Regions from separate parts of the Streptomyces sp. NPDC097981 genome, predicted to be linked through region 1. Evidence: riboswitches for the same ligand, from Rfam matches in the RefSeq annotation. Region 1 holds a riboswitch; the other holds the start of a gene.
The links. Region 1 has a riboswitch for cobalamin ahead of ABTY04_RS04155 (ribonucleoside-diphosphate reductase subunit alpha). Riboswitches for the same ligand answer to the same signal wherever they lie in the genome.

Region 1 (14,801 bases):
GAACGATGTCGGTGGACTGCTGCGGGGTGGCCTCGTCCTTGTCCTTCGGGGCGGTGGAGTAGGCCTGGAGCTTCTTGTAGAACTCCATCGCGGAGGCGGCCTGGGGGGTGCCGAGACCGCCCTTCCACTTGCCGCCGTCCTTGACGGCGAGCTCGCCGCCCTCGTCCCAGATGAAGCCGGCGAGGACGTACCAGCTCTGGCCGGGGAGGTAGATGGGCTGGGTGGACGGGTCGGAGGCCTTCAGCTTCTCCAGGCCGGCGATCCACTCGTCGCGGGTGGTCGGCGGGGTGACGCCGGCCTTGGCGAAGGCCTTCTTGTCGTAGACGACGACGCGGTTGGCGGCGTACCACGGGGCGGAGTAGAGCTTGCCCTCGTACTCGGCCGAGGCGAGCATGCTCTTCTGCCAGGCGTCCGCGCCGAACTTGGGCTTGTCCTTGGTCAGGTCGGCGAGGCCGCCGGTGACCGCGTAGCCGGCGGTCTGGGTGTTGCCGAGCTCGAGGACGTCCGGCGGAGTGTTCTCGGAGAGGGCCGTGGTGACCTTCTCCTGGATCCCCTTCCACTGCTGCTCTTCGACCTTTACGGTGACACCCGGGTGCTTGGCCGAGAACTCCTTGTTGACCTCGTCGATCCAGGCCTTCGGCGCTGAGCCGTCCATCACCCAGACGGTGATCTCCTTGGCGCCGCCGGCGTCGGTCTTGCCCTTGTCGTCGCCGTCGTTGCCGCCGCACGCCGCGAGGCCGACCACCATGCCCGCGACACCGACCGCCGCGATGAGCTTGCGCTTCACGCCACCCTCCTCAGGGATGCTCTGCACTTCCCTCGCCCGCCGCGGTGACGTACCAAGTACTGCCCGTGGGGCCGGGATCCGATCCATATTGGTGTAGACCAGTAACCGGGAGCTTGGCCTAGACCTTTAGGGGTGTCAAGGGTCTAATGAGCGGGTGATCGGTCCGTTACCGGACCGACACCTGGGGGAGGGAGGAGGCCTGCCCTCCCACCCGTGTCACCATGTGACCGCACATATCGGAGGAGCCGGTGACGGCAGCGAAACTGGAGTCGGGAAGGCGGGCGGCGATGTCCACCGAAGGGGCGACCACGGAGCCGGAGGGCGGGGCAGCCACTCGCACGGCGCGCGTGCCCAAGTACTACCGACTCAAGCGGCACTTGCTCGACATGACCGAAACGCTGCCCCCCGGCACGCCGGTACCGCCGGAGCGCACGCTCGCGGCCGAGTTCGACACCTCGCGGACCACCGTGCGCCAGGCACTCCAGGAGCTCGTCGTCGAGGGCCGGCTGGAGCGCATCCAGGGCAAGGGCACCTTCGTCGCGAAACCGAAGGTCTCCCAGCCCCTCCAACTGTCCTCGTACACGGAGGACATGCGGGCGCAGGGGCTGGAGCCCACCTCCCAACTCCTCGACATCGGCTACGTGACGGCCGACGACACCCTGGCCGGGCTCCTCAAGATCGCCACGGGCGGCCGGGTGCTGCGCATCGAGCGGCTGCGCCTCGCCAGCGGTGAGCCGATGGCCATCGAGACCACCCACCTCTCGGCCAAGCGGTTCCCCGCGCTGCGCCGGTCGCTGGCCAAGTACACCTCCCTCTACACCGCCCTGGCCGAGGTGTACGACGTACGGCTCGCGGAGGCCGAGGAGACGATCGAGACCTCCCTGGCCACCCCGCGCGAGGCGGGCCTGCTGGGCACCGACGTCGGCCTGCCGATGCTGATGCTCTCCCGGCACTCGCTGGACGCCGACGGCGAGCCCGTCGAGTGGGTGCGGTCGGTGTACCGCGGCGATCGCTACAAATTCGTGGCACGCCTCCAGCGCCCTGCCGTCTGACGGATCGGCGACCGCAGCACGTGGACGGGCCCCGCTCGGCACGGGCGGACCGGCCCGTCCGGCCCCACCCCACCCGTCGGTCGCCGCTTCGGCAAGATCGGGGCTACGTCAAAAGTTCGTCGCTCGTCTCTGGGCCCGGCCAACTGATCCGTGCTTGACTCTCGTTCCGCTATACGGACGGGGGCTTACGTTCACCGGGCGGGCCCCCGTAGATTCCCTGCGCTTACGCAGATGATCAACGAGGGGACGAGGATCATGCCGGAACCGGAAGCAACAGGTACAGAACGGAACGAGGCGAGTCCGGGCACGGCGGTGGACTCGCCCTCCCCGGCAGGGGGCGCGTCCCCGCAATCGGCGAAGTCCGTCGCCGTCTGGGTGCTCGTCGGCCTCGTCGGAGCACTCGGCTGGGGCATCCTCGCGCTCTCGCGCGGCGAGGAGATCTCGGCCGCCTGGCTGCTCGCCGCCGCGCTGGGCTCGTACGCCATCGGCTACCGGTTCTACGCGCGCTTCATCGCCGAGCGGGTCCTGAAGGTCGACAAGACGCGGGCCACCCCGGCCGAACGCCTCGACAACGGTGTCGACTTCCACCCCACCGACCGCCGGGTGCTCTTCGGCCACCACTTCGCCGCCGTCGCCGGCGCCGGCCCGCTGGTCGGCCCCGTGCTCGCCGCGCAGATGGGCTACCTGCCGGGCACCATCTGGATCGTCGCGGGCGTCATATTCGCGGGCGCCGTCCAGGACATGGTCACCCTCTTCTTCTCCACCCGCCGCGACGGGCGCTCGCTCGGCCAGATGGCGCGCGACGAGATCGGCCCCGTCGGCGGAGCCGCCGCCCTGGTCGCCGTGTTCGCCATCATGATCATCCTGCTGGCGGTGCTCGCCCTGGTGATCGTCAACGCGCTGGCGCACTCCCCCTGGGGCGTCTTCTCCATCGGCATGACGATCCCGATCGCCCTCTTCATGGGCTTCTACCTGCGCGTACTGCGGCCGGGCCGGGTCACCGAGATCTCCGTCATCGGCGTCGCGCTGCTGCTGCTCGCCATCGTCGCGGGCGGCTGGGTCGCCGAGTCCTCGCTGGCGAGCACCTTCACGCTGGAGAAGGAGACCCTGGTCCTCTGGATGGTCGCGTACGGCTTCATCGCGTCGGTGCTTCCGGTGTGGATGCTGCTCGCGCCCCGCGACTACCTCTCCACCTTCATGAAGGTGGGCACCATCGCGCTCCTCGCCCTGGGCGTGGTCGTCGCCATGCCGACCCTGAAGATGCCTGCGGTCACCGACTTCGCCGCCCGCGGGGACGGTCCGGTCTTCGCCGGGTCGATGTTCCCCTTCGTCTTCATCACCATCGCCTGCGGCGCCCTGTCCGGCTTCCACGCGCTGGTCTCCTCGGGTACCACGCCGAAGATGATCCAGAAGGAGACCCAGGTCCGGGTCATCGGCTACGGCGCCATGCTGACGGAGTCCTTCGTCGCCGTCATGGCGATCATCGCGGCCACCATCATCGAGCCCGGCCTGTTCTTCGCGGTGAACTCCCCCGCCGGCGTCATCGGCACCACGGTCGAGACCGCCTCCCAGGCCGTGGCCCACTTCGGCTTCGCCATCTCGCCCGAGTACCTCACCCAGGCCGCGAAGGACGTCGAGGAGGCGAGCCTGCTGTCCCGGACGGGCGGCGCGCCGACCTTCGCACTCGGAATGTCGGAGATCTTCTCGTCCGTGATCGGCGGCGCCGGGACGAAGGCGTTCTGGTACCACTTCGCGATCATGTTCGAGGCCCTGTTCATCCTGACCACCCTCGACGCGGGCACCCGGGTCGGCCGGTTCATGCTCCAGGACACCCTCGGCAACGTGCACAAGCCCTTCAAGGACATCAGCTGGAAGCCGGGCGTATGGCTGGCCAGCGCGCTCGTCGTCGGCGGCTGGGGCTACTTCCTGTGGGTCGGCATCAAGGACCCGCTGGGCGGAATCAACCAGCTGTTCCCGCTGTTCGGGATCGCGAACCAGCTGCTGGCGGCGGTGGCCCTGGCCGTCTGCACCACGCTGCTGGTGAAGTCCGGGCGGCTCACGTGGGCCTGGGTGACCGGCGTCCCGCTGGCCTGGGACGTGGCCGTCACGCTCACCGCGAGCTACCAGAAGGTGTTCTCCGACGACGTGAAGGTCGGCTTCTTCGCGCAGCGCGACAAGTACCAGGAGGGCATCGACGCCGGGAAGGTACTCAAGCCCGCCAAGAACATGGACGAGATGCACACCATCGTCACCAACGCCACGGTCGACGGCGTGCTGTCGGCGCTCTTCGCGGCCCTGATCATCATCGTGCTGCTGGACGCGGCACGGACCTGCCTCAAGGCGGTCGGCAGCCCCGAGACGGTCAGGCTGTCCGAGGTCCCGTGGACCGAGTCGAAGATCATCGCCCCGGCCGGGCTCATCGCGACGGCCGAGGAGCGGGCCGAGCTCGCCGCCGCCGGCCTGGACGCGGGCGGCGGCCGCGCGAAGGAGCCGGTGGCGTGAGCGGCGTCCGCGCGGCGCTGGCGAAGGCGCGGTTCTTCGTACGGGAGTTCTCGGGCGAGGCGGCGTACGACCGGTACGTCGCGCACGCCCGCTCGCACGACCCCAAGGCCGAGGTCCTGACCCGGCGCGCCTTCGAACGCGCCCGCACGGACTCCCGCGAGGCGGACCCCCGCGAGGGCTTCCGCTGCTGCTGAACCGGGTGAAGGGCCGCCGCGCACCGCGGCGGCCCTTCACCGTTCAGCGCACCCAGTCTTTGAGGGGCTCGGTCTGGAGGGTGATGTCGACAGGGTCCGGGAGCAAGATGTCCTTGCCGTAGGGGACAGTACGGACGTTCTCGTAACGTCGGCCGTTGGGCTCGCTGTAGACGGAGATCTCACACTTGGCCCGGTCGATCAGCAGGTAGACCGGGATACCCGTCTCCGCGTATGCGCGGGGCTTCTCGACATGGTCACGCCGGTGGGTGTCCGAATCCCACGAGGTCACCTCGACGGCCATGAGGATCGGGTCGGGGTCGACCCAGTCGCCCTGCCCGGCGAACGCCCTGGAAGGCGCCAGCACCGCGTCCGGGATGGCCCGCCCTCCCCGATACGACTGGGCCTTGATGCCCTGCCCCCCGTGCAGCCAGAGTTCCGGCCGGTACTGCATGCAGATCCGCGTCAGCCACTCGATGATCGTCTGGTGGTCGCCGTCCGGCATGGCCTTGCTCCTGATAACCCCGTCGATGAACTCCAGCCGCGTCCCCTCCCTCATGCGAGCCGCTATGCGCGCCAGGTCCTCGAAGTCTTCGGTCGTCATGTGGGGCCGGTCGGTCATCACGGTCATGCCTCGCTCGCCTTCCTCGACGGTGCTGTCTCCGACGATAGCGCCGGGCGCCGACAGCCGTCCGGCACACTCGACCGCATGGACATCGTGATCAGGCAGGCGCTGGCGGCGGAGTACGGGACGCTCGGAGAGATCACCGCCCAGGCCTATCTCGGCGACGGGCTGCTGACCTTCGGCGAGGAGGACCCGTACCTCGCGCGGCTGCGGGACGTGGCCGGGCGGGCCGCCGTCAGCGAGATACTGGTCGCCGCGCGGAGCGACGGGCAGCTGCTCGGAGGCGTGGCCTTCGCCCCGCCCGGGAGTTCGTTCCGCGACATCGCCGGTACCGACGAGGCCGAGTTCCGGATGCTGGCAGTCGCCCGGGAGGGCCGCGGACGGGGCGCCGGCGAGGCTCTCGTACGGGCCTGTATCGAGCGCGCCCGGGCGCTCGACGGGGTACGGCGCCTGGTGCTGTCCACGTCGGACGACATGACCGGGGCCCACCGGATCTACGAACGCCTGGGCTTCACACGGACCCCGGAACGCGACTGGGAGCCTTTCCCCGGCCTCTCTCTGCTCACGTACGGTCTCGATCTGTAGCCACTGCGACACAACATCTAGGGGGTCACCCAGGGGGTGGCCCCCACATGTATGCTCATCTTCGCTGTCGCCGCAGGGGAATCCGGTGCGAATCCGGAACTGTCCCGCAACGGTATGAAGTACACCCATAGGTGTCACCGAAGTCCGAGGACCTGCCGACAGTGCGCCCGGCTCGACCGAACCGGGTGCCGACACGTCCGGGCCTCGCGGTTGGGCCGGTGGACGCCGCGCGGTGTGCCCCGACAGGGCCCGCGCGCGCCCGCTCGCGCCCGCACCACAGGTGTCCCGGAGCCGAGCGAGGGAGAGCTCCCCCCGTGACCATCGCGCCTTCCGCACCGCGCGCCGAGTCCGACCCGTCCGACACCGGAATCGAGACCGGGGGACCTGGGGCCGCGCTGCTGCGTACCCTCACCGAGCTGACGGCCGACCTCCCCGACACCGACCCGGGCCGGGTCGCCGCCGCCGCGCTCCGCGGGCGCAGCGCCGCCGCCGACGAGGCCGAACTGCGCGGGCTGGCCACGGAGGCCGCCGCCGGTCTGATCTCCGAGGACCCGGCGTACTCCCGGCTCGCCGCCCGGCTGCTGACGCTGGCCGTCGCCGAGGAAGCCGCCGGCCAGGGAGCCACCTCGTTCTCCGCCTCCGTCGCGGTCGGCCACCGCGAGGGCCTGATCGCCGACCGCACCGCCGAGTTCGTGGCGCTGCACGCGAGCCGCCTGGACGCGCTGGTCGAGCACACGCTCGCCGAGGGCGCCGACGACCGCTTCGGCTTCTTCGGCCTGCGCACCCTGCACAGCCGCTACCTGCTGCGCCACCCGATCACCCGCCAGGTCATCGAGACCCCGCAGCACTTCATGCTGCGCGTGGCCTGCGGCCTCGCCGAGAACGACAGCGTCCAGGCCGTCGAGGAAGTGGCCTCGCTGTACCGGCTGATGAGCCGCCTCGACTACCTGCCGTCCTCCCCCACGCTCTTCAACTCCGGCACCCGGCACCCGCAGATGTCCTCCTGCTACCTGCTGGACTCCCCGCTGGACGAGCTCGACTCGATCTACGACCGCTACCACCAGGTCGCGCGCCTGTCGAAGCACGCCGGCGGCATCGGCCTCTCGTACTCCCGCATCCGCGCCCGCGGTTCGCTGATCCGCGGTACGAACGGCCACTCCAACGGCATCGTGCCGTTCCTGAAGACGCTCGACGCCTCCGTCGCCGCCGTGAACCAGGGCGGCCGCCGCAAGGGCGCCGCCGCCGTCTACCTGGAGACCTGGCACGCGGACATCGAGGAGTTCCTGGAGCTCCGCGACAACACGGGCGAGGACGCCCGCCGCACCCACAACCTGAACCTGGCGCACTGGATCCCCGACGAGTTCATGCGCCGCGTGAACGCGGACGGCCAGTGGTCGCTGTTCTCCCCGGCCGACGTGCCCGAGCTGGTCGACCTGTACGGCGCCGAGTTCGACGCCGCCTACGTGAAGGCCGAGGCCGCCGGGCTGGCCAGGAAGACCATGCCCGCCCGCGACCTGTACGGCCGCATGATGCGCACCCTCGCGCAGACCGGCCAGGGCTGGATGACGTTCAAGGACGCCTCCAACCGGACCGCGAACCAGACCGCCCTGCCCGGCACGGTGGTCCACTCCTCGAACCTGTGCACCGAGATCATCGAGGTCACCAACGACGGCGAGACCGCCGTCTGCAACCTCGGCTCGGTCAACCTCGGCGCGTTCGTCCTCACAGGAGCCCGCGGCGAGGAGGGGGCGATGGACTGGGAGCGCCTCGACGAGACGGTCCGCACGGCCGTGACCTTCCTCGACCGCGTCGTGGACATCAACTTCTACCCGACCGAGCAGGCCGGCCGCTCCAACGCCAAGTGGCGTCCGGTGGGCCTGGGCGCGATGGGCCTCCAGGACGTCTTCTTCAAGCTGCGCCTGCCCTTCGACTCCGCCGAGGCCAAGGCCCTCTCGACGCGGATCGCCGAGCGGATCATGCTGGCGGCCTACGAGGCCTCCGCGGACCTGGCCGAGAAGCACGGCACCCTCCCGGCCTGGGAGCAGACCCGTACCGCCCAGGGCGTGCTGCACCCCGACCACTACGACGTCGAGCTCTCCTGGCCGGAGCGCTGGGACGCGCTGCGCGCCCGCATCGCCGCCACGGGCATGCGCAACTCGCTGCTGCTGGCCATCGCGCCGACGGCGACGATCGCCTCGATCGCGGGCGTGTACGAGTGCATCGAGCCGCAGGTCTCCAACCTCTTCAAGCGCGAGACGCTGTCGGGCGAGTTCCTCCAGGTCAACGGCTACCTGGTGGAGGACCTGAAGAAGATCGGCGTGTGGGACGCCCAGACCCGCGAGGCGCTGCGCGACTCCTCCGGCTCGGTTCAGGGCTTCAACTGGATCCCGGCCGAGGTCCGCGAGCTGTACCGCACGGCGTGGGAGATCCCGCAGCGCGGCCTGATCGACATGGCGGCGGCCCGTACCCCGTACCTGGACCAGTCGCAGTCGCTGAACCTCTTCCTGGAGACGCCCACCATCGGCAAGCTGTCGTCGATGTACGCGTACGCCTGGAAGCAGGGCCTGAAGACCACGTACTACCTGCGTTCCCGCCCGGCGACGAAGATCGCCCGCGCCGCGTCCGGCGCCGCCGTCCCGGCCGCCGCCCAGGCCGCCGCCCCCGCGAACGCCACCACCCTTCCGCAGGCCCTCGACGCCGAGGCGCTGGCCTGCTCCCTTGAGAACCCCGAGTCCTGCGAGGCCTGCCAGTAATGAGCTCCACGGAAAAGAAGAACCTCCTCGACCCGGGCTTCGAGCTGACCCTGCGCCCCATGCGCTACCCGGACTTCTACGAGCGCTACCGGGACGCGATCAAGAACACCTGGACCGTCGAGGAGGTCGACCTCCACTCGGACGTCGCCGACCTCGCGAAGCTGACGCCCGCCGAGCAGCACATGATCGGCCGCCTCGTCGCGTTCTTCGCCACGGGCGACTCGATCGTCTCGAACAACCTGGTGCTGACGCTCTACAAGCACATCAACTCCCCGGAGGCGCGCCTGTACCTGTCGCGCCAGCTGTTCGAGGAGGCCGTGCACGTCCAGTTCTACCTGACGCTGCTCGACACCTACCTGCCCGACCCGGACGACCGCGCGGCCGCCTTCGACGCGGTCGAGGAGATCCCGTCGATCCGCGAGAAGGCGCAGTTCTGCTTCAAGTGGATGGACTCGGTCGAGAAGATCGAGCGGCTGGAGACGCAGGCCGACCGACGCCGCTTCCTGCTGAACCTGATCTGCTTCGCCGCGTGCATCGAGGGCCTGTTCTTCTACGGCGCCTTCGCGTACGTGTACTGGTTCCGGTCCCGCGGTCTGCTGCACGGCCTGGCCACCGGCACCAACTGGGTGTTCCGCGACGAGACCATGCACATGAACTTCGCGTTCGAGGTCGTGGACACGGTCCGCAAGGAGGAGCCGGAGCTCTTCGACGAGACCCTCCAGCAGCAGGTCACGGACATGCTGAAGGAGGCCGTCGAGGCGGAGCTGCAGTTCGGCCGCGACCTGTGCGGTGACGGCCTGCCCGGCATGAACACCGAGTCGATGCGCGAGTACCTGGAGTGCGTCGCGGACCAGCGCCTTGTCCGCCTCGGCTTCCCGCCGGTCTACGGCTCGCAGAACCCGTTCTCGTTCATGGAGCTCCAGGGCGTCCAGGAGCTGACGAACTTCTTCGAGCGGCGTCCGTCGGCCTACCAGGTCGCGGTCGAGGGCACGGTCGACCTGGACGAGGACTTCTAAGTCCTGTCCGGCCGCCGCGGCCCGTCCGCGCAGCCGGCTCGGAAACGTCCGCGCCCCCGGGGAGACCCGGGGGCGCGGACGTTCCGCCGTGCGCGCGTGCCGTTCGCCCTACTTCTTGCAGGTGACGTTGGCGCTCGCCTGCGCCGTCTTGCCCTGCGAAGGCCCGTTGTCGATCACGATCTTCTGGGTCAGGGTGGCCGTCGTCACACCGGCCGGAACGGCCGCCTGGTCGGTCACCGTCTTGACCTCGTTGTCGCCGCCGGAGAACTCCACGGTTCCCGGCACCTTTCCGGAGGCCCGCTCCCAGTGGTACTGGATCGTGCCGGCGCCCATGCCCACGAGGTTCGCGGTGAACCGGATGCCTTGGGCGCAGTCGGCCTCGCCGGACGCCGGAGTGGCCGTCACCTGGACCAGCCTGATGGTGACGTTGCGGGAGGTGTTCCCCTTCTGGCGGTCCTCCTGGCCCTCCTTCTCGCCCACCTTGCCGCCCTTGGCCTGGCCCTCCTTGAACCCGGTCTCGTAGCCCTTGCCGTAGGCGTCCTGGAAGGTCTTGAGCGCGAGGTCCTGGCACTCGTCGGCCGTGAGGCCGGGCTTCTTCTTGTTGAACGCGTCGTCGTAGCTCTGGCGGTAGGTGTCCGCGAAGCCGTCCACGCGGCCGTCCTTGAGGCCCTCGCTGTGGCCCACCGCGAACGCGTCCTTGTCCAGCGCGATCGGGTCGCAGGCGGGAGGCGCCGCCCCCAGGGTCGCGGTGATGGTCTTCGTGTCCTTCCCGACCCCGCCGACGAACGTGGTCGTGATGAACCACAAGGCGCCGGCGGGCCGGAAGTCGTGCACCACGTCCATGCCGGCCCGCCCCGGGAGCCGTGTCGAACGGAGGGATTACGCGTTCGGAACCGTCTCGTAGCGCGGGGTGCCCTCTTCCATCTGGCGCAGGGCGTCCTTGCGGTCCCGCTTCGAGAGGCGGTCGATGTACAGGTACCCGTACAGGTGGTCCGTCTCGTGCTGGAGGCAGCGCGCGAAGTAGCCGGTGCCACGGACCTTGATCGGGTTGCCCTGGGCGTCCTGGCCGGTCACCTCGGCGTAGTCCGGGCGGGCCAGTGCGGCGTACGCCGTCGGGACCGACAGGCAGCCCTCGTTGGAGTCGTCGAGCACGCGGGAGGCGGCCGGCAGCTCCACCAGCTTCGGGTTGACCACGACACCGGTGTGGCGCATGCCCTCGTCGTCCGGGCAGTCGTAGACGAAGACCTTCGCGTCCACGCCGATCTGGTTCGCGGCGAGGCCCACGCCCTCGGCGGCCTTCTGACTGGCGAACATGTCGTCGATCAGCTGCGCGAGTTCGTCGCCGAACTCGGTGACGTCCTTGCACTCGCGGTGCAGGACGGGGTTGCCGACCACCGTGATGGGGCGGACGGTGCCGCGCTCGCGGTGGGCGAGCTCGCGCGCCTCACAGTCCTCGGTGTCCACGACGTACCCGTCGTTGACGATCTCGACGACCTCGTTCTCCTGCTGCGCCATGTCCGCCGTACGCCTTCCGTAAGTCCACCCGTTCACCAATGTGCCGGTACAGCCTACGGTGCCCGGTCAGCAGACTTCTTCGAGATCCCGCCACTCCCGGGTGTCCGGACTGTCCGCGACCCAGCCGTCGAGCAGTCCGCGCACCAGACCGGCCGGCGCCGCGATGCCGCATTCGCGCTCCGGCACCCACAGCGGGCCGGAGCCGTTCGTACGGTGGCCCAGCGGCCCCGGATGTCCCGGTTCGCTGTGGTCGTGCGGGTCGAGCTGCTCCCCGTCGCCCTCACCGCTCGGCATCACGCTCTCCGAGCAGGTCCGGCACAGCAGCCGCACCGAGGACGACCAGTCCTCGGCAGCGAAGCCCGCGTCCGAGGCCAGCTGCTCCAGTGCGTCGCGGTCCGCCTCGGTGGCCGCTTCCAGGAGCACCACCCAGGTCGGCACCGGCGAGGGCGCCCACAGCTCGATCTCGTCGAACACCGGGTACGAAGGGCCGGCCGCGGTGACCCGCTCGCCGTGCGGGACGCCGTCGTGCAGGACGACCTCGCCCCAGCGCCGCCCCGAGGAGGGCAGCGGGATCGACAGGACCTCCATGCGGGCCGGGTCGAGCCGGCGGCCCCAGACCACCTCGGCCTCCCCTTCGGGGGACAGCCGCACGGCGGCGCTGCCGAGCTCCATGCCGACCGGTTCGCCGCCCTTGCCGTGCGGGTCCCCGGGCACCTTCAGCCCGTACGCCTGCCAGGCCCGGCGGGCCAGCGGCCAGTCCTGGAGCGCGGTCGCGGCGATCCCGACGTTCCACCAGTCCGGGGCGCCGGTCTCGCGGTCCAGCAGGGCCACGGCGCGCAGCCCGGCGGCCCGGGCCTGCTCCCAGTCGTGCCGGAACTTGTGCAGCAGGGCGAGGTTGAACCAGGACTCGGACAGCCAGGGCTCCAGGTCCGCGGCTCTCGTCAGCAGCGCACCCGCGTCCTCGTACCGCCCGTCGCCGATCAGCGTGAACGCGCGGTCGGTGGCCTGCCGCCACGAGGCGGAGGGCCGATGCCGTACCTTCCCGAAGATCCTCACGATTCCCGCCTGCTTGGGGGCACCCCCAGCGGTGGCTGGGGGACTACGGTGCAGCCTTGCGGACACCCTCACGGACACTCCTACTGGCATCCAACCATGCCCACTCGGACGGCCGCTCATTACCCATGGGTTACCCAGGTGGGACGGGAACAACTCTGTCACGTCCGTCCCTGGCCAGAACCCTTGCGAGGCACTCCACGACCTCGGGCTGGTAGTCGCGCCCGGTGCCCAGCCGGAGCTGCTCCAGGGCCGCCAGTGAGCCTCCCGGGTGACGGCTCCCGCCCAGCAGGTCGTCGTACGCGTTGACCGCCCGCACGATGCGCGCGGCGACGGGCTGCTCCCGGTACGGGTCGGCCTGCCGCTCCACGATCACGGCCACCTCGGCGGGCACCCCGGTCTGCCGGGCCACCTCCCCGCCGAGCGCGGCGATCCGGCGGGCCTCGGCGGCGGGCAGGGCCGCGGTGGCCCCGGACCGGACCGGGTCGACGAGGGAGAGCTGGCCGATGTCGTGCATGAGGGCGGCGTACTCCAGCACCGTGAGCTCCCGCTCCGACAGGCCCAGCTCCCGGCCGACGGCGCAGCTCAGCGCCGCGACCCGGCGGGAGTGCCCCGGACGGGTGCAGCCGGCGATCTCGGTGGCCCGGGCCAGGGAGGTGATGGTCTGGCGGTAGGTGGTGCGGATCGCGCTGATCCGGTGGGAGGACATCTGGGTCAGCAGCAGGGGCACGCAGAGGACGGGCAGGGTCCACAGGCCGGCGACGGCCACGCCGAGGGCCATGACGACCCCGGTTGCGCGGATCGCCGAGCCGATGCCGAGCCGGGCGCGCAGCTCGTCGCGCAGCAGGGCCCCGTACGGCCGGGCCGTGCCGGCGCCGGCGAGCGCGGCGGCGAGCACGGCGTCGCACAGGGCGGTGAGGCCGAGCAGGAAGACCAGGTAGAGAACGAGGTACGGGCCCTGCCCGATCCCGTGCCCGAGCCGGCCGGAGTCGTAGAGCGGCTGGAAGCAGGCGGCGGCGAAGGCGACGGTCAGGACCCGCCGGGCCAGGTGATCGGCGGCCGGCCCGCGGCCCAGGGCGATGTGCGGGACCGTCCCGGCGAGCGCGGCGCCGACGACGACCGCGACGACCTGGAGCGCCCCGTGGTGGGTGGGCTGGGCGGCGTTCGGGCCGAGCAGGGCGTACGCGAGGGCGCCGGCGCAGCCCAGCGGCGCCGGCCTGCGGTCCCCGCCCTCGTCCCGGGCGGCCCGGGTGTCGCGGCGGGCGAGCTCACCGCAGGCGATCAGGGTGCCGAAGGCCAGGGCCGTACCGGGCTCGACGACGCCGTGCCACAGGGTGTGCCCGAGCCCGGCCAGGGTGAGCAGTCCGGCGGCCGCGCGCACCGTCCACACCACCCGGGCCCTCACGCGCCGTCCCCGCTGTCCGCATCCCGGGCAAGTGTGCGGGTGCGCGTACGCGAGCGTGCGCGCGTGCGCGAGCGGCGGATGGCCAGCCGGCCCTGGGCGGGGAGTGCGGGCAGTGCCGGCGCGGGGGTCCCGCCCGGCAGGGGGGCCGCCCCGGCGGCGGCACACGCGGCACCGGAACCAGGACCGGAACCGGAACCGGCCGGGATCACCTGGAGGTCGTCGTCGTCCGCGGTGACCACCGGGTGCCAGCCGTCCCGGCCGATCGCGTCGGCCAGCGCGTGCACCATCGCCGGATCGAACTGCGCCCCCGCACACCGTTCCAGCTCGGCCAGGGCCGTCGGCACCGGCCTGGCCCGGCTGTACGAGCGGGTCGAGGTCATCGCGTCGAAGGCATCGGCCACCGCCACCACCCGGGCCAGCACCGGGATCTGCTCGCCGGACAGCCCGTACGGGTAGCCGGAGCCGTCGACCCGCTCGTGGTGGTGCAGGATCGCGGACCGGGCCTCCCCCAGGAAGCCGATGCCGCGCACCATCTCGTGCCCGTACTCGGGATGGAGCTCGATGACCCGGCGCTCCTCGGGGGTCAGCGGGCCGTCCTTGCGCAGCAGCCGGGTCGGGACGCCGATCTTGCCGACGTCGTGCAGGATCCCGGCGATGCGGACGACCTCCAGCCGGTCCTCGGCCATGCCCAGCTCGCGGGCGATCATCGCCGAGGCCTGGCCGACGCGCTCGCCGTGGCCGCGCGTGTAGCGGTCCTTGAGGTCGACGGCCTGGACGAGCGCCCGGACGGCCGCCTGGTGGGCGGCCCGCTCGCGCTGGTACTGGGCGAAGACCCAGCAGGAGATGTACATCGGCAGCAGGGCGAGCAGCGCGGCCGGGACCCCGTACGGGCTGCGCCACATGACGGCCATGACCAGCCCGGCGAGGCCGTGCACGCAGTGCGGGGCCAGGGTGGGGGTCCCCCCGGACGGAATCCGGGGGAGGTTGAGCGGTCCGCGCCCGGCGGGCCGCGCGGGCCGGCGCTCGGCGGCGGCCAGGACGCCCGCGTCGAGGGCGGTCAGTACGAGGCAGAAGGCGGCGGCCGCGGCCGCCGCGGGGAGCATCACGTACGGGAAGTCGGCGACCGGGCCGGCCGCACCGGACGCCCCTGACCCCCCTAAGGCCCGGCCGAAGGAGCTTCCGCCCAGCGCGGCCGGGCCGCCCAGCAGCCCGAACGTCCTTCCCGCGGCCCAGGCGGCGGTGGCCTGCTGCGCCGCGTGCCACACCCGGCGGACCCTGACGGGCCGCCGGACCACCGCCTGGGCGAACCCGCCGGGC
Region 2 (14,801 bases), on a different contig from region 1:
CGAACGGCAGGCCCTGACCGACCGCGACGCCGGCACCCTGCTCATCCGCGACGCCGGATCCCCCTCCGACACCCGCTGGATCGACGACCGCGAGGATCTGCCGAAGATCATCCGGGCCGGGCGGCACATCGCCCGCACACGCCGCTACATCCGCAACTACGCCCACGAGATCGAGCCGGCCGACCTCGTCGCGTACGTGGGCCGCGAGGCGAAGCGCGGCGACGGCTGGGTGAAGCTGGTGGGGGACTGGATAGACCGCGAGGCCGGGGACCTGGCGCCCTGCTGGCCGCGGGCCGAGGTCGAGGCGGCCATCGCCGAGGCGCACCGGCTGGGCGCCCGCGTCACCGCGCACTGCTTCGCGGAGGACTCGCTGCGCGACCTGGTCGAGGCGGGCATCGACTGCATCGAGCACGCCACCGGACTCACGGAGGACACCATCCCGCTCTTCGCGGAGCGCGGCGTGGCGATCGTCCCGACGCTCGTGAACATCGCGACGTTCCCGAAGATGGCGGCGGGCGGCGAGGCGAAGTTCCCGCGCTGGTCGGCGCACATGAGGCGGCTGCACGAGCGCAGGTACGACACCGTACGGGCCGCCTACGACGCGGGCATCGGAGTGTACGTCGGCACCGACGCGGGGGGTTCCCTGCCGCACGGCCTGGTCGCGGCCGAGGTCGCGGAGCTGGTGCGGGCCGGGATCCCGGCGCTGGAGGCCCTCTCGGCGACGACCTGGGCGGCACGCGAATGGCTCGGCAGGCCGGGCCTGACCGAGGGGGCGCCGGCGGACCTGGTGGTTTACGGCGCGGACCCGCGGGCCGACGTACGGGCCCTGGCGCAGCCGCTGCGCGTGGTGGTGAACGGCAAGGTCCGGGCCTGAGCGCGGGGTTGACCCACGGTCGACGCATGGGTCGACGCACTGCGTGACGCCGGTGCCCCGGCGGTCGTTGTGAACGGCCGCCCGGGCACCGGCGTCGGCGCGTTCCCCTTGGTTCCGTTCGGTCCCGTGGCGGAAAAGAACTCCCGTTCCCCGTGATGCGCGATTAATCGAATGCGCACACGGAAACCACCCGTTGGAATGAACTCACCGTAGGTCGCCACCCGTTCACTCTCCGTGCGTAAAGATTCCGGGGGTCAGAGGCCGTCGGCGCGCGATGTCCCCCATTGGCGGCGCGACGGCTCACATCTCCCCGGGGGTTCCACCACCTTGAACAGCAACACCTTCCGCATGCCTGCGGCCGTCCTGCTCGCCACGGGAGCGCTCGCCCTGCTCACCGCCCCTCCCGCCTTCGCCACCGGCGGCGGCTCCACCGGCGGCGAGGGCAAGGCCGGCGCGGTCGTCCTGCGCGCCGGACTGGATGTGGGCCTGCTCGACAAGACCGTCGACGTACCGCTGAAGACCACGCTCAACGAGGTCAGCGCCCCCGCGACGGCGGAAAAGACCGCCCTGTCCGTGACCCTGGACGGGGTGGACGGAGGGCAGCCGGTGAGCGTGCTGCGCGCCGACGTGGCCACCTCCAAGGCCACCGCCGACAGGAATCGAGCCGAGGCGGAGGCCAACCTGGTCAACGCGAGCGTGCACGTGCCGGGGCTGCCGCTGCTCTCCCTGGTCCAGGTCGAGAAGGTCACCTCCAAGGCCGTCTGCGAGGCGGGCAAGAAGCCCGTGGCCACCTCGAACGTGCCGGGCGCGGTGACCGTGCTCGGCAAGAAGGTCACCCTCTCGGCCGGCGGCCCGACCAAGGTGGAGGTCCCCAAGGTGGGCCTGGTCAGCCTGGAACTCTCCGGAACCGAGACCACCTCCACCACGGCCGCGGCGGCCGCGCTCCGGCTGAAGGTGTCCGTGAACCCGCTGGACCTCAACGTGGCGCAGGTGGAGGGCGAGGTCGTGCTCGGCGAGGCGCACTGCGAATCCCCGGCCGGGCCGGCCCCGGAGCAGCCGGCGAAGCCCGACGTCAAGCCGCAGACGGCAGCCTCCGGAACCGGGGCCGGCATCACCACCGACGCCGGCCTGGCGGAGACCGGCGGCGGCTCGCTGACCCCGTACATCGCGGGCGGCGCGCTGGTCCTGCTCGGCATCGGCGCGACCGCGCTGGTGGTGACCCGGCGCGGACGCGCCTCGTGACGCCACGGCTCAGCGGGTGGCGTGCTCCAGGCCCTGCTTGTCGGCTCCCCGCGACAGCACGGCGGCGCTGACCTGCTTGTCCACGGCGGCGTACGCGGACTTCTTGGCGGCGCCGAGCCCGGAGTCGGAGGCCGAGCAGGAGGCGCAGACCACGCGGAACGGCGGGTCCATGTCCGAGTACTGCGTCAGGTACTCGGCCTTGGTCACCTCCCAGCGGCCGGGGTGGGCGGCCGCCGGGGCGAAGGTGAAGCGCGGGATCGAGGACATGTTGCCGCGCGCCTTTTCGGCCTCGTAGAAGCTGGCGACCTGGTCGCCCATGCCGAAGACGACCCAGGTGCCGTTGATCTTCTCGTAGGGCTGGGGCACATGGTTGTGCGTACCGAGGATCAGATCGATGTCGGGGAGCCCGTCCGGGCCGCGCGAGGCGGTCAGCGCCTGCGCCAGATCGTGCTGCTGCTGGTCGGGCGCCGTCTGCCACTCGGTGCCCCAGTGGAGACTGAGGAGGACGACGTTCGCACCGGCCGCCCGGGCTGCGCGGGCGTCGGCGATGATCCGGTTCTGTTCGATCAGATTGACGGACCAGGGCTTTCCGGCCGGGACCGGGATGCCGTTCGTCCCGTACGTGTAGTCCAGCTGCGCGACCTTCGCGCCGCCGGCGGAGAGGACCGCCGGGGCCTTGGCCTCGTCGGCGCTGCGGGCCGATCCGACGTGCTTGATGCCGACCCGGTCGAGGTGCTCCAGCGTGCGGACGAGGCCGTCGTAGCCGTCGTCCAGGGTGTGGTTCGAGCCGGTCGAGCAGCTGTCGTACCCGGCGTCCTTCAGTGCGTCGGCCAGCTGGTGCGGGGCCTTGAACGCGGGATATCCGGTGTAGGGGCCGCCGGGCTTTCCGTACGGTATCTCGTGGTGGCATATCGCCAGGTCGGCGGCGGCCACCAGGGGCTTGACCCCCGCGAGTATCTTCCGGAAGTCGTGGCTCTGTCCGGTGCCCTGCGCGTCGTCCGCGGCCCGCTGGATGATCGACGGGTACGGGATGATGTCGCCGGTCGCGATCAGCGTGAACGGCCGGGCGTCGGCGGGCGTCTTGGGGCTAGCCTTGCCCTGGCCGGGCTTGGCCTGGAGCCGCTGCTCGCCGGCGTCCTTGCCGTGGTCGAGCAGGCTCGGCATGGCGAGGATCCCGCCCGCCACGATCGCCACGGCCGCCAGCGCCGCGCCTGTTTTGGCTGTTTTGTTCATACCGGTCCCCCCGGAGCTCCCCTGCAGATGCGGAGATCATCGCCTACCTCCGCCCCGCCCCGCCAACGGAGCCTGAACGTCCGGATATTCGCGGCGCCGCAGGTCAGAGGCGCCGACGGGGGCGAGCCGACTGCCCGGCGCAGATTGCCCGGGCCGTCGCCGGCGATCCACGTCGGATCGGCGCTGCCTGCCGCCCGGCCCGGCGGGATCCGGCGTGGCCGGCCGGGGCCCGGCGGGATCCGGCGTGGCTCGGCGTGGCTGTGGGGTCGCGGGGTCGCGCGGCCGGGCGGGACCCTGGGGGCGCGGCCCGTGGGGTCCGGGCGGGGTGGGTGCCGGGGCAGGGTCGGTCCGGGTGACGGGGCCGGCCCGGGCGGGGACCGCTCGGTGACGCGACCGCCCGGGCCGGGCAGAGGGGGAGTCGAGCGACCGCCCGGGCCGGGTGGAGGGGGAGCCGGCCGCTACCGCGTCGTCAGCGCGAGCGCGTGGTCGAGGGCCTGGAGGAGGCGGCCCGTCGTGGCGCGGTCGCGGACGGCCAGCCGGAGCCAGGAGTGGTCCAGGCCCGGGAAGGTGTCCCCGCGGCGGACCGCGAACCCGAGGGCGCGCAGCCGGGTGCGGATCTCCGCCGCACCCGCCACCCGGATCAGGACGAACGGCCCCTCCGCCACTCCCGACACCGTGATCTCCTCGAACTCCGCGAGCCCCGCCAGCAGGTGCTCCCGGTCCACCGCGATCTGCCGGGCCGCGGCTTCCGCCTCCGCCAGCGCCGCCGGGGCCACACAGGCCTCCGCCGCCACCAGCGCCGGCGTCGACACCGGCCACAGCGGCTGCGCAGCCGCCAGCTTCGCGATCACCTCCGGCTCGGCCAGCACGTAGCCGATCCGCAGCCCCGCCAGCCCCCAGGTCTTGGTCAGGCTCCGCAGCACCACCAGACCCGGCAGGTCCGTCCGCCCGGCCAGTGCCTCCCGCTCACCCGGGACCGCGTCCATGAACGCCTCGTCCACCACCAGGATCCGGCCCGGCCGGGCCAGCGCGGCCAGCACCGCCGCCGGGTGCAGGACGGACGTCGGGTTGGTCGGGTTGCCGACCACCACCAGGTCCGCGTCCTCGGGCACCGCCGCCGGGTCCAGCCGGAACCCGTCCGCCGCCCGCAGCACCACCCGCTCCACCGTGTGCCCCGCGTCGCGCAGGGCCGCCTCCGGCTCCGTGAACTGGGGGTGCACCACGACCGGCCGCTGCGCGCCCAGGGCCCGCGCGATCAGCACGAACGCCTCCGCGGCCCCGGCCGTCAACAGCACCCGATCGGCCGGCAGCCCGTGCCGAGCCGCCACCGCCGCGCGGGCCGCCCGCCCGTCGGGGTATGCGCAGAGAGCGTCGAGCGAAGCCGCGATGCGCTGCTTGAGCCACTTCGGCGGGGTGTGCGCCCGTACGTTGACCGCGAGGTCCACCAGCGCGCCGCCGTCGCCCCGCACCTCCGCGTCCCCGTGATGGCGCAGGTCGTGCGCCTGCGCGGTGGCCACGGCGCACGTCGCCGCCACCGACCGGCGCTTCGGCACCAGCAGCTCCCCGCCGCCCGCGAGGGCCGCGGCCTCCGCCACCGACGACGTCCCGGCGGCGTCGCGCACCGCGTCGGAGGGGTGCGGTACGCAGATGCCCGCAAGCTTCTCGGCGGGATAGCTGAGCAGCGGCACGCCGAAACGTTCCGCCGCGCCTGCGATCCCCGCCTCGCCCGCCTTCGACTCCACCGTGGCCAGCGCCTTCACCGCCCCGGCGGCCAGCCCGGCCCCCCGCAGCGTCTCCTCGACCAGGGCGCAGACCTCCGCCACGGACACCCCTGCACGTCCGCCGACCCCGACCACCAGCTGCGTCGCGTACTCGCCCACAGGGTTCATGCCCCCTCCGTAGTCGTCAATGGTTCGTGACCCGCCGCCCGCGCGCACACGTGCGCATGGGGCGAGGAGTCGGTATTGAGGGGCACATGGCCGTGATCGTGGCGTTGGGCGCGTTCCTGATGACCCTGGCGGGCGGATGGACGGCGCAACGCGTCACCGACCGCCGCCATCTCGTGCTGGGCCTGGCGGGCGGGCTGATGCTCGGCGTCGTGGGCCTCGACCTGCTGCCGGAGTCGCTGAGCGCGGCGGGCCGCCCGGTGTTCGGCGTCCCGCTCGCCCTGCTGCTCTTCGTGGCCGGGTTCCTGATCGCGCACGTCGTGGAACGCCTGCTGGCGGTACGGCAGGCCGCGCACGGGGCCGAGAACGGGGCCGGGAACGGGGGCCGCGTCCCCGAGGTCGGGCTGACGGCGGCCTCCGCCATGGTCGGCCACAGCTTCGCCGACGGAGTGGCCCTGGGCGCGGCGTTCCAGGTCGGCGGCGGGATGGGCGTGGCGGTGTCGCTGGCCGTCATCACGCACGACTTCGCCGACGGGTTCAACACGTACACGCTCACCCGGCTGTACGGGAACGCCCGCCGCAAGGCCGTGCTGATGCTGTTCGCGGACGCGGTGGCCCCCGTGCTGGGCGCGGTGTCCACTCTGCTGTTCACCCTTCCGGAGGAACCGCTCGGGGCGTACCTCGGCTTCTTCGGCGGGGTCCTGCTGTACCTGGCGGCGGCCGAGATCCTGCCCGAGGCGCACCACAGACACCCCGCCCTGTCCACGCTGATGTGCACGGTGGGCGGGGTGGCCGGGATCTGGCTGGTGGTGGGCCTCGCGGACTGATGTCACCGGTGCGCTGCCGCCGCTTCCACGAAGCGGCGGGCGACGGAGGGCTCCGCCGCCCAGTGCGTGTGCAGGTAGCTGGCGTGCACACCGCGTCGGACGAAGCCCTCGACCCGGCGTTCGGGGCGGGTGAACCCCCAGGCGGGGGCGGCACCGGCACCGGGTTCGACGACCGTGCGGTGGAACTCGTGGCCCCGCAGCCGGGTACCGGCGGCGGCGAGGGCGCTGTCCGACACCGCGACGGCATCGCGGTAGCCGAGGGTCAGGCGCTCCGACATCCGCGCGTCGGCGTCCAGGACCCCGCACATGGGCTTCCCGTCGAGCGACCGCGCCAGGTACAGCAGTCCGGCGCACTCGGCGGCCACGGGCCCGCCGGCCGCGGCGAAGTCCGCGACGGCCTTGCGCAGCGGCTCGTTGGCGGCGAGCTCGGGGGCGTACACCTCGGGGAACCCGCCGCCGATCACCAGGCCGGCGGTTCCCCCGGGCAGGACCTCGTCCCTGAGCGGGTCGAAGGTGACGACCTCCGCTCCGGCGGCGGTGAGCAGCTCGGCGTGCTCGGCGTAGGAGAACGTGAAGGCCGGTCCGCCCGCGACGGCGATGACGGGTGCGGCGCCGCCGCCGGGGGCGCTGCCCCCGTTTCGGGAAGGGGCGGGGTGGGGGAACAGGGCCTGTTCCGGCGACCAGGCCTCGCACGCCAGCGGCGGGGCCGTGCGGGCCAGGGCCAGCAGGGACTCCAGGTCACAGCCCGCCCGGACCTGGTCGGCCAGCGCCGCGACCGACGACAGCGCGTCCGAGCGCCGCTCGGCGACGGGCACCAGCCCCAGGTGCCGCGACGGCGCAGCCACCTGCGGAGCCCGCCGCAGTACACCGAGGACCGGCATCCCGGCCTCCTCCAGCGCCTCCCGCAGCATCGCCTCGTGCCGGTCGGAGCCGACCTTGTTCAGGATCACGCCCCCCAGCCGCACCTGCGGGTCGAACGACGCGAAGCCGTGCACCAGCGCCGCCACCGACCGCGACTGCGACGAGGCGTCGACCACCAGCACCACCGGCGCCCGCAGCAGCTTCGCGACCTGCGCCGTCGACGCCAGCTCACCCCGCCCCGCTGCCCCGTCGTAGAGGCCCATCACACCCTCGACGATCGCGAGGTCGCACCCCGCGGCCCCGTGTGCGAACAGCGGAGCGACCAGCTCCGGCCCGCACATGAAGGCGTCCAGGTTCCGCCCCGGCCGTCCCGTGGCCAGCGCGTGGTAGCCGGGGTCGATGTAGTCGGGCCCGGCCTTGTGCGGGGACACGGCGAGACCGCGCTCCGAGAAGGCCGCCATCAGGCCCGTCGCGACGGTGGTCTTGCCGCTGCCGGAGGACGGTGCGGCGATCACCAGTCGCGGCACGTTCACGGACGTCACCACTCGATGCCCTTCTGGCCCTTCTGGCCGGCGTCCATCGGGTGCTTGACCTTGGTCATCTCCGTGACCAGGTCCGCGAACTCCACCAGCTTCTCGGGGGCGTTGCGCCCCGTGATCACCACGTGCTGGGTACCGGGCCGGTTCCGCAGCACCTCGATGACCTCGTCCACGTCGATCCAGCCCCAGTGCATCGGGTACGCGAATTCGTCCAGCACATACAGCCTGTGCGTCTCCGCGGCCAGGTCGCGCTTGACCTGCTCCCAGCCCTCCTTGGCCGCCTGCTCGTTGTCGAGCTGCGCGTCCCGCTGGACCCAGGACCAGCCCTCGCCCATCTTGTGCCAGACGACGGAGCCGCCCTCGCCGGAGGCGCCGAGCACCTTGAGCGCGTTCTCCTCGCCGACCTTCCACTTCGCCGACTTGACGAACTGGAACACCCCGATCGGCCAGCCCTGGTTCCAGGCGCGCAGCGCCAGCCCGAAGGCCGCCGTCGACTTGCCTTTGCCCGGGCCGGTGTGGACGAAGACGAGCGGGCGGTTGCGGCGCTGGCGCGTCGTGAGTCCGTCGTCCGGAACGACGGTCGGCTGTCCCTGCGGCATTACGCGGCCCTCCTGGTGGTGTGGTGAGACGGGGAAGTCACTGCGGTACGTACGTCCTTCACGAGCCCGGCCAGCGAGTCGGCCCGCAGCCCGTCGAGCGTGACGGCGGGTCCGCCGAGATCGGCGGCCAGTACGCCGGCCAGCCCCAGCCGGACCGGCCCCGACTCGCAGTCCACGACCACCGACGCGACGCCCTCCGCCTGGAGCAGCCGGGCGCTGCGCCCGGCCAGCTCGCGCGGCGAGCCGTCCGCCCGGCCGCCGACGGAACCGGCAGAGGTGGCCCGCCCGTCGGTGACGACCACGAGCAGCGGACGGCGGCTGGGGTCGCGCAGCCGCTCGATCCGCAGCACCTCGTGGGCCTTGAGCAGGCCGGCGGCGAGCGGGGTGCGCCCGCCGGTCGGCAGCTGTTCGAGCCGGGACGCGGCCGCGTCCACCGAGGAGGTGGGCGGCAGCGCCAGTTCGGCGGCGGCGCCGCGGAAGGTGATCAGGCCGACCTTGTCGCGGCGCTGGTAGGCGTCCAGCAGCAGCGAGAGCACCGCGCCCTTGACCGCGCTCATGCGCTGCCGGGCGGCCATCGAGCCGGAGGCGTCGACGACGAAGAGGACCAGGTTGCCCTCACGGCCCTCCCGGGTGGCCTGGCGCAGGTCGTCCTTGCGGACGACGAGCCCGCGCCCGCTGCGCCCGCGCGCCTTCTGGTGCGGGGCGGCGGCCTGGACGGTCGCGGCGAGGTGCAGCTTCGTCAGCTGGCCGCGGGGGCGCTGGGCGCCGGTGGTCCGGCCGTGCGCGGTGCGGGCGCGCGAACGCCGCCCGGAGGCGCCCTCGCCGAGGCCCGGCACGCTGAGCATCCTGGTCCGGAACGGCTCGGCGGCCCGTACGGCGGCCTGCTCCGGCGCGGCGCCCTCCCGGGAGGCGGGCTGCGGCTCGGGGGACTGCGGTGCGTCAGGCGCATCGGGGGCGTCGGGGGCCTCGGGAGCCTCGGGGGTTTCCGGGGCCTCGGGTCCGCCGCCCTGCGGGGGCACCGGGCCGCCGCCCCCGCCGTCGGGACCGCCGTCGTCGTCGGGACCCCCGGGCTCCGGGTCGGGGTCGGGCTCGGGCTCGGGCTCGGGCTCGGTGTCCGGCTCCTCGTCGGGGAACCGGTCCAGGATCTCGTCGAGCTTGTCCTCGTCGAGGCCGGGCGCATCGAAGGGGTTGCGGCGGCGCCGGTGGGGGAGCGCCAGCAGCGCGGCCTGCCGCACGTCCTCCTTGCGCACGTCGATCCGTCCGGCCCAGGCGGCCAGCGCGGTCGCCGTACGGGCCATCACGATGTCGGCGCGCATGCCGTCGACCTCGAAGCCCGCGCAGGTCGCCGCGATCTGGAGCAGCGAGGCGTCGCCGAGACGGACCTCCGGGAGCAGGGCCCGGGCGGCCACGACGCGGGCGCGCACGTCCGCCTCGTCCCCCGCCCAGCGGGTCGCGAATCCGGCCGGGTCGTCCTCGTACGCGAGCCGGCGGCGCACCACCTCGACGCGCTGCGCGGGCTCGCGGGAGGCCGCCACCTCGACGGTCAGGCCGAACCGGTCGAGGAGCTGCGGGCGGAGCTCGCCCTCCTCGGGGTTCATGGTGCCGACGAGCAGGAAGCGGGCGGCGTGGCGTACGGAGACGCCCTCGCGCTCGACGTAGGAGGCGCCCATCGCCGCGGCGTCCAGGAGCAGGTCGATCAGGTGGTCGTGGAGGAGGTTGACCTCGTCGACGTACAGGATGCCGCGGTGCGCGTCGGCGAGCAGGCCGGGCTCGAAGGCCTTCACGCCCTCGGCGAGGGCCCGTTCGATGTCGAGGGCGCCGACCAGGCGGTCCTCGGAGGCACCGACCGGCAGCTCGACCATGCGGGCGGGGCGGGCCGTGCCCTCGCCGGGCTCGTGCGGACCATCGGGGCAGGCCGGGTCGGGCGCGGCGGGCGCGCAGCTGAAGCGGCAGCCGGGGACGACGTCGACCTGCGGCAGCAGCGCGGACAGCGCGCGGACGGCGGTGGACTTGGCGGTCCCCTTCTCGCCGCGCACGAGCACGCCGCCGACCGCCGGGCTCACGGCGTTGAGCAGCAGCGCCAGCCGCAGGTCGGTCTGGCCGACCACTGCGGTGAACGGGTAGGGCGTGCTCATGCGGTGCTCACTCCTTCTGTACGGGTACGCGTGCACTGTCGGGTACGGGGGCTCGGGGTGCGGGTCCCGCGGCGCGGAGCCTCTCCCCGCCCCGCCTTTTCCTGGTCCGGGGCGGAGCCCCGCCCGCGGCGGAGCCGCTGACCGGTACTGCGGGAAGGGGCGGGGTGGGGAACGGCCGCCCGCAGAGCCGGGGCCGTCACGGGGCGCCCGGCGGGAGGAACGGGAGGCCCGACGGGGCTCCGGTCTCGATCAGGCGGAGCAGCGCGGCGGTGTCCGCGTGCTCCTCGATCAGGTCGCCCAGCAGGTCCAGCTGTTCCTCCCGCAGCGCCGAGAACGAGGTGTCCGGCGCGGGGACGAACCGGCGCCCGGCGGCCCGGGCCACCTCCCGCAGGAACGCCCGGCGGAAGCCGTCCGACTCCAGCGAGCCGTGCCAGTGGGTGCCCCACACCGACCCGACCCGGCAGCCGTCCAGGAACGGCTCCCCGCTCAGGACCTCGGCCACCCCGTGGTGGATCTCGTAGCCCGTCACCGGCTCGCCCAGCGCCGAACCCTCCGGCCGCGCCAGGGTCTTCTCCCGCTCGAAGCGGATCCGCACCGGCAGCAGGCCGAGGCCGTCCACCGAGCCCGCCCGGGACTCGACCTCGTCCTCGATGTGCTCGCCGAGCACCTGGAAACCGCCGCAGATGCCCAGTACCGGCCGGCCCTCGGCGGCGCGCCGGGCCAGCGCCTGCGCCAGCCCGCGCTCGCGCAGCCACTGGAGGGCCTTCACCGTGCCGCGGGTACCCGGTACGACGACCAGGTCCGCGTCGGCCAGCTCCTCGGCCCGGTCCACGAACCGCACCACCACGCCCGGCTCCGCGGCCAGCGCGTCGACGTCCGTGAAGTTCGACATCAGCGGCACCGCGCACACCGCGACCCGCAGGACGTCCTCGCCGACCGGCGGCGCGACGACCGACTCGCGCACCGCACCCCGCAGGGAGACCCGGAGCCCGTCCTCCTCGTCGATCCCCAGCCCGTGCCGGAACGGCAAGACCCCGTACGTCGCCCGCCCCGTCAGCCCGCGCAGCATCTCCATGCCGGGCTCCAGCAGCGACACGTCGCCGCGGAACTTGTTCACCATGTATCCGGCGATCAGAGACTGGTCCTCGGGAGACAGCAGCGCCGTCGTCCCGAAGAACGAGGCGAAGACCCCGCCCCGGTCGATGTCCCCGACCACGACCACCGGGAACCGCGCGGCGCGCGCGATGCCCATGTTCACGATGTCGGTCCGGCGCAGGTTGATCTCCGCCGGACTGCCCGCTCCCTCGCAGATCACGGCGTCATACGTGCCCCGCAGCTGCTCCAGGCAGTCCGTGACGATCCCGAGAAGTTGCTCCTGGCGTCCGCCGTGGTAGCCGCGGGCGCTCATCTCGCCCACCGGCTTGCCCAGCAGCACCACCTGACTGCTGCGGTCGCTGCCGGGCTTGAGCAGCACCGGGTTCATCTGCGCCGTCGGCTCGACGCGCGCCGCCTGCGCCTGCATCGCCTGCGCGCGCCCGATCTCGGCGCCCTCGCGCGTCACGAACGAGTTCAGCGACATGTTCTGCGCCTTGAAGGGCGCCACCTTCACGCCCTGCCGGGCCAGCCAGCGGCAGATGCCGGCCGTGACCACGCTCTTTCCCGCGTCCGATGTCGTGCCGGCGACGAGGAGTCCGCCGCCCCGCTTCGAGCCGTTCACGCGCGTCCCCTCCCAGCCCGGCGCGACACCGCACACCGCAGTGCCACACACGTGCCCAGCGCCAGCCACGTCACCTGCCGTGACAGCCGCACCGCCCGTTCGATGTCCGCGACCTCCACCGGCCGCCCCGCCTCGCCGTTCAGCACGGCCCGGTGCTCGACCCGCCCCCCGTACGCCAGGGTGCCCCCCAGCCGTACGCCGAGCGCCCCGGCGAACGAGGCCTCCACGGGCCCGGCGTTCGGGCTCGGGTGCTTGGCGGCGTCGGCACGCCAGGCCCGTACGGCTCCCCGCCGGTCGGGGCCGGCCAGTACGGCGGCCAGAGCGGTCAGCCGGGCGCCCGGCCAGCCCGCGAGATCGTCGAGCCGGGCCGAGGCCCAGCCGTAGCGCAGGTACCGCGGCGACTTGTGGCCCACCATCGCGTCCAGGGTGTTCACGGCGCGAAACGCCAGCAGCCCGGGGACACCCGCGGCCGCGCCCCACACCAGGGCCCCGACCACCGCGTCGGAGGTGTTCTCGGCGACCGACTCCACGACGGCGCGGGCCAGCTGCTGCTCGTCCAGGGCCTGCGGGTCGCGCCCGCACAGGTGTGGCAGCCGCTCGCGGGCCACCTCGGCGTCGCCTGCGGCGAGCGCGCCGCCGATGGCGCGGGCCTCCCGGCCCAGCGAGGTGCCGCCGACGACGGCCCAGGTGGCCGCTGCGGTCAGGGCGATACGGGCGGCCGCGGGCCGGGAGCGCACGGCGCGGGCGCCCAGCGCACCGACGGCGGCCGCGCCCCCGGCGCAGACAAGGGTGTGGAGGAGGCCCCGGGCGCGGTCGTCGCGCCACAGAGCGCGCTCGACGGCGGCGGCGGCACGTCCGAAGGCGGCCACGGGGTGCCCTCGGCGCGGATCACCGAGGATCCGGTCGCCGATCAGGCCCGCCGTGGCGCCGTACGCGAAGACGCGAGAGGCACGCATGGTGGCAGGTATGTCCTCACTCAGGGTCCGCGCCCTGGTTCGACGTGTCCGGCGGTGGGAGTTCCTGGCTCCCGGGGGGCACGTGCCGCGTGCTCCCCGGTGACAGTGGCGGGACCGCGCCGGATTCGCACCGGACTTCCTCTCCATGCCGCCGTATTGGCTCGGGCAGTCCACCACGCACCGCGAACGCCCGTCAACTCGCCGTTGACCTGCGGCGAGACAGGTCACAGGCACGGGAAAGCTCCCCCCGGGAAACCCGGAGGGAGCTTTCGTACGCCGTGCCCGAGACGGTCAGGCGACGATCAGGTAGAACCCGTACACCACGGCCGCCGCGACCAGCGCGAAGCAGGCGTACGCACCGCTGCGGGCCAGGGTGGCGGTGCCGCCCTGCTCGGTGGCGGCCTCGTGCTTGGAGAGGCCCACCAGGCCCAGGGTGAACAGGGCCACGAGCGCGACGGTGGCGGAGAGGCTGACCCCGAAGACGGAGCCGAGTGCTGCCCAGTCGATCTTCATGCTGCGGATTCCTCTGTCGTTCTCGGGGTCAGACCGCGGCGGCCGGAGCCGCAGGGGTCGTCGGGGTCGTCGGGGCGGCCGCCGAGATGGTGGCCTTCAGGGCGTCGTCCGTGACGGCGGCGGTCGTACCCGCCGCGGCCGCGGCCTCGGCGGCCGCGGTCGGCGGCACGGTGACGGCGGCCATGGCCGTGGTGATGACACCCGGCTCCTCGGCCGCGGCCGGCTGCGCCGCGTTGACGTTGCTGTGGTCGACGACCTGGCGGCGCGAGATGGCCCAGATGGCGACGCAGGAGGCGATCAGGAAGAGCGCGACGGCGGCGACGCCGATGTCGCCGGTGCGCATGACCAGCTCGGCACCGGAGGCGACGATCGCCGCGGCCGGCAGGGTCAGGCCCCAGGCGATGAACATGCGGGTGGCGGTGGACCAGCGGACCACACCGCCCTTGCGGCCCAGACCCGCACCCATGACGGCGCCGGAGCACGCGTGGGTGGTGGAGAGGGAGAAGCCGAGGCTGGAGGAGGCGAGGATGACGCTGGCGGCCGAGGTCTGGGCGGCGAAGCCCTGCTGCGGCTGCAGGTCGGTCAGGCCGCTGCCCAGGGTGCGGATGATGCGCCAACCGCCCAGCGAGGTGCCCAGGGCGATGGCCATACCGGCTGAGACGATGACCCAGACCGGCGGGTTCGCGCCGGAGTCCAGGGCGCCGCCCGCGACGAGGGCGAGGGTGATGATGCCCATCGTCTTCTGCGCGTCGTTGGTGCCGTGCGCGAGGGAGACGAGACCGGCCGAGGCGATCTGCCCGGCGCGGTAGCCCTTGGTGGAGGTCTTCTCGCCGACCTTGCCGCCGAGCTTGTACGTGACCTTCGCGGCCAGCATCGAGGCCACGCCGGCCACGATCGGGGCGGCGACGGCGGGGATGAGCACCTTGGTGACGACCACGCTGCCGTTGACCGCGCCGATGCCGGCGGAGGCGACCGCGGCACCGATCAGGCCGCCCATCAGGGCGTGGGAGGAGCTGGAGGGGAGTCCGACCAGCCAGGTGACGAGGTTCCAGAGGATCGCGCCGACGAGCGCGGCGAAGATCACTTCCGGCTGGATGCCCTCCTCGTTGATCAGGCCCTTGGAGATCGTCTTGGCGACCTCCACGGACATGAACGCGCCGACGAGGTTGAGCACGGCGGACATGGCCACCGCCGTCTTGGGCTTGAGGGCGCCGGTCGAGATGGTGGTGGCCATCGCGTTGGCCGTGTCGTGGAAACCGTTCGTGAAGTCGAACACGAGAGCGGTGATGATCACGATCCCGAGGAGAAGCGTTATGTGCTCCATTTACCCAGGCTTCTGTTTGACGTCAGTGGCTCGGCGACCGTAGGCAACCTGGGTGAACGGAAGATGAACTGACTCGGGCGGAGCGGTGTACTGGC

Region 2: it holds a riboswitch for cobalamin, as region 1 does, so the genes downstream of both, ABTY04_RS07310 (cobalamin biosynthesis protein) here and ABTY04_RS04155 (ribonucleoside-diphosphate reductase subunit alpha) in region 1, are expected to answer to the same signal.

Annotation. Positions count from the first base shown of each region.
Region 1 covers NZ_JBEORW010000003.1:176,400-191,200, reverse strand. Annotated here, with positions in the region: gene ABTY04_RS04185 (extracellular solute-binding protein) at 1-787, opposite strand, end outside; gene ABTY04_RS04180 (GntR family transcriptional regulator) at 1,075-1,839, shown strand; gene ABTY04_RS04175 (carbon starvation CstA family protein) at 2,095-4,341, shown strand; gene ABTY04_RS04170 (YbdD/YjiX family protein) at 4,338-4,535, shown strand; gene ABTY04_RS04165 (Uma2 family endonuclease) at 4,579-5,163, opposite strand; gene ABTY04_RS04160 (GNAT family N-acetyltransferase) at 5,242-5,742, shown strand; cobalamin riboswitch at 5,794-5,916, shown strand; gene ABTY04_RS04155 (ribonucleoside-diphosphate reductase subunit alpha) at 6,057-8,495, shown strand; gene ABTY04_RS04150 (ribonucleotide-diphosphate reductase subunit beta) at 8,495-9,511, shown strand; gene ABTY04_RS04145 (hypothetical protein) at 9,620-10,354, opposite strand; gene def (peptide deformylase) at 10,391-11,026, opposite strand; gene ABTY04_RS04135 (tetratricopeptide repeat protein) at 11,093-12,082, opposite strand; gene ABTY04_RS04130 (HD-GYP domain-containing protein) at 12,213-13,484, opposite strand; gene ABTY04_RS04125 (HD-GYP domain-containing protein) at 13,481-14,801, opposite strand, start outside.
Region 2 covers NZ_JBEORW010000005.1:208,555-223,355, forward strand. Annotated here, with positions in the region: gene ABTY04_RS07265 (amidohydrolase family protein) at 1-874, shown strand, start outside; gene ABTY04_RS07270 (SCO1860 family LAETG-anchored protein) at 1,202-2,116, shown strand; gene ABTY04_RS07275 (CapA family protein) at 2,126-3,349, opposite strand; gene cobC (Rv2231c family histidinol phosphate aminotransferase CobC) at 3,808-5,238, opposite strand; gene ABTY04_RS07285 (ZIP family metal transporter) at 5,325-6,062, shown strand; gene ABTY04_RS07290 (cobyrinic acid a,c-diamide synthase CobB) at 6,065-7,456, opposite strand; gene cobO (cob(I)yrinic acid a,c-diamide adenosyltransferase) at 7,462-8,061, opposite strand; gene ABTY04_RS07300 (putative cobaltochelatase) at 8,061-10,196, opposite strand; partial or broken gene ABTY04_RS07305 (cobyric acid synthase) at 10,193-11,913, opposite strand; gene ABTY04_RS07310 (cobalamin biosynthesis protein) at 11,910-12,869, opposite strand; cobalamin riboswitch at 12,909-13,059, opposite strand; gene ABTY04_RS07315 (hypothetical protein) at 13,161-13,382, opposite strand; gene ABTY04_RS07320 (inorganic phosphate transporter) at 13,411-14,706, opposite strand.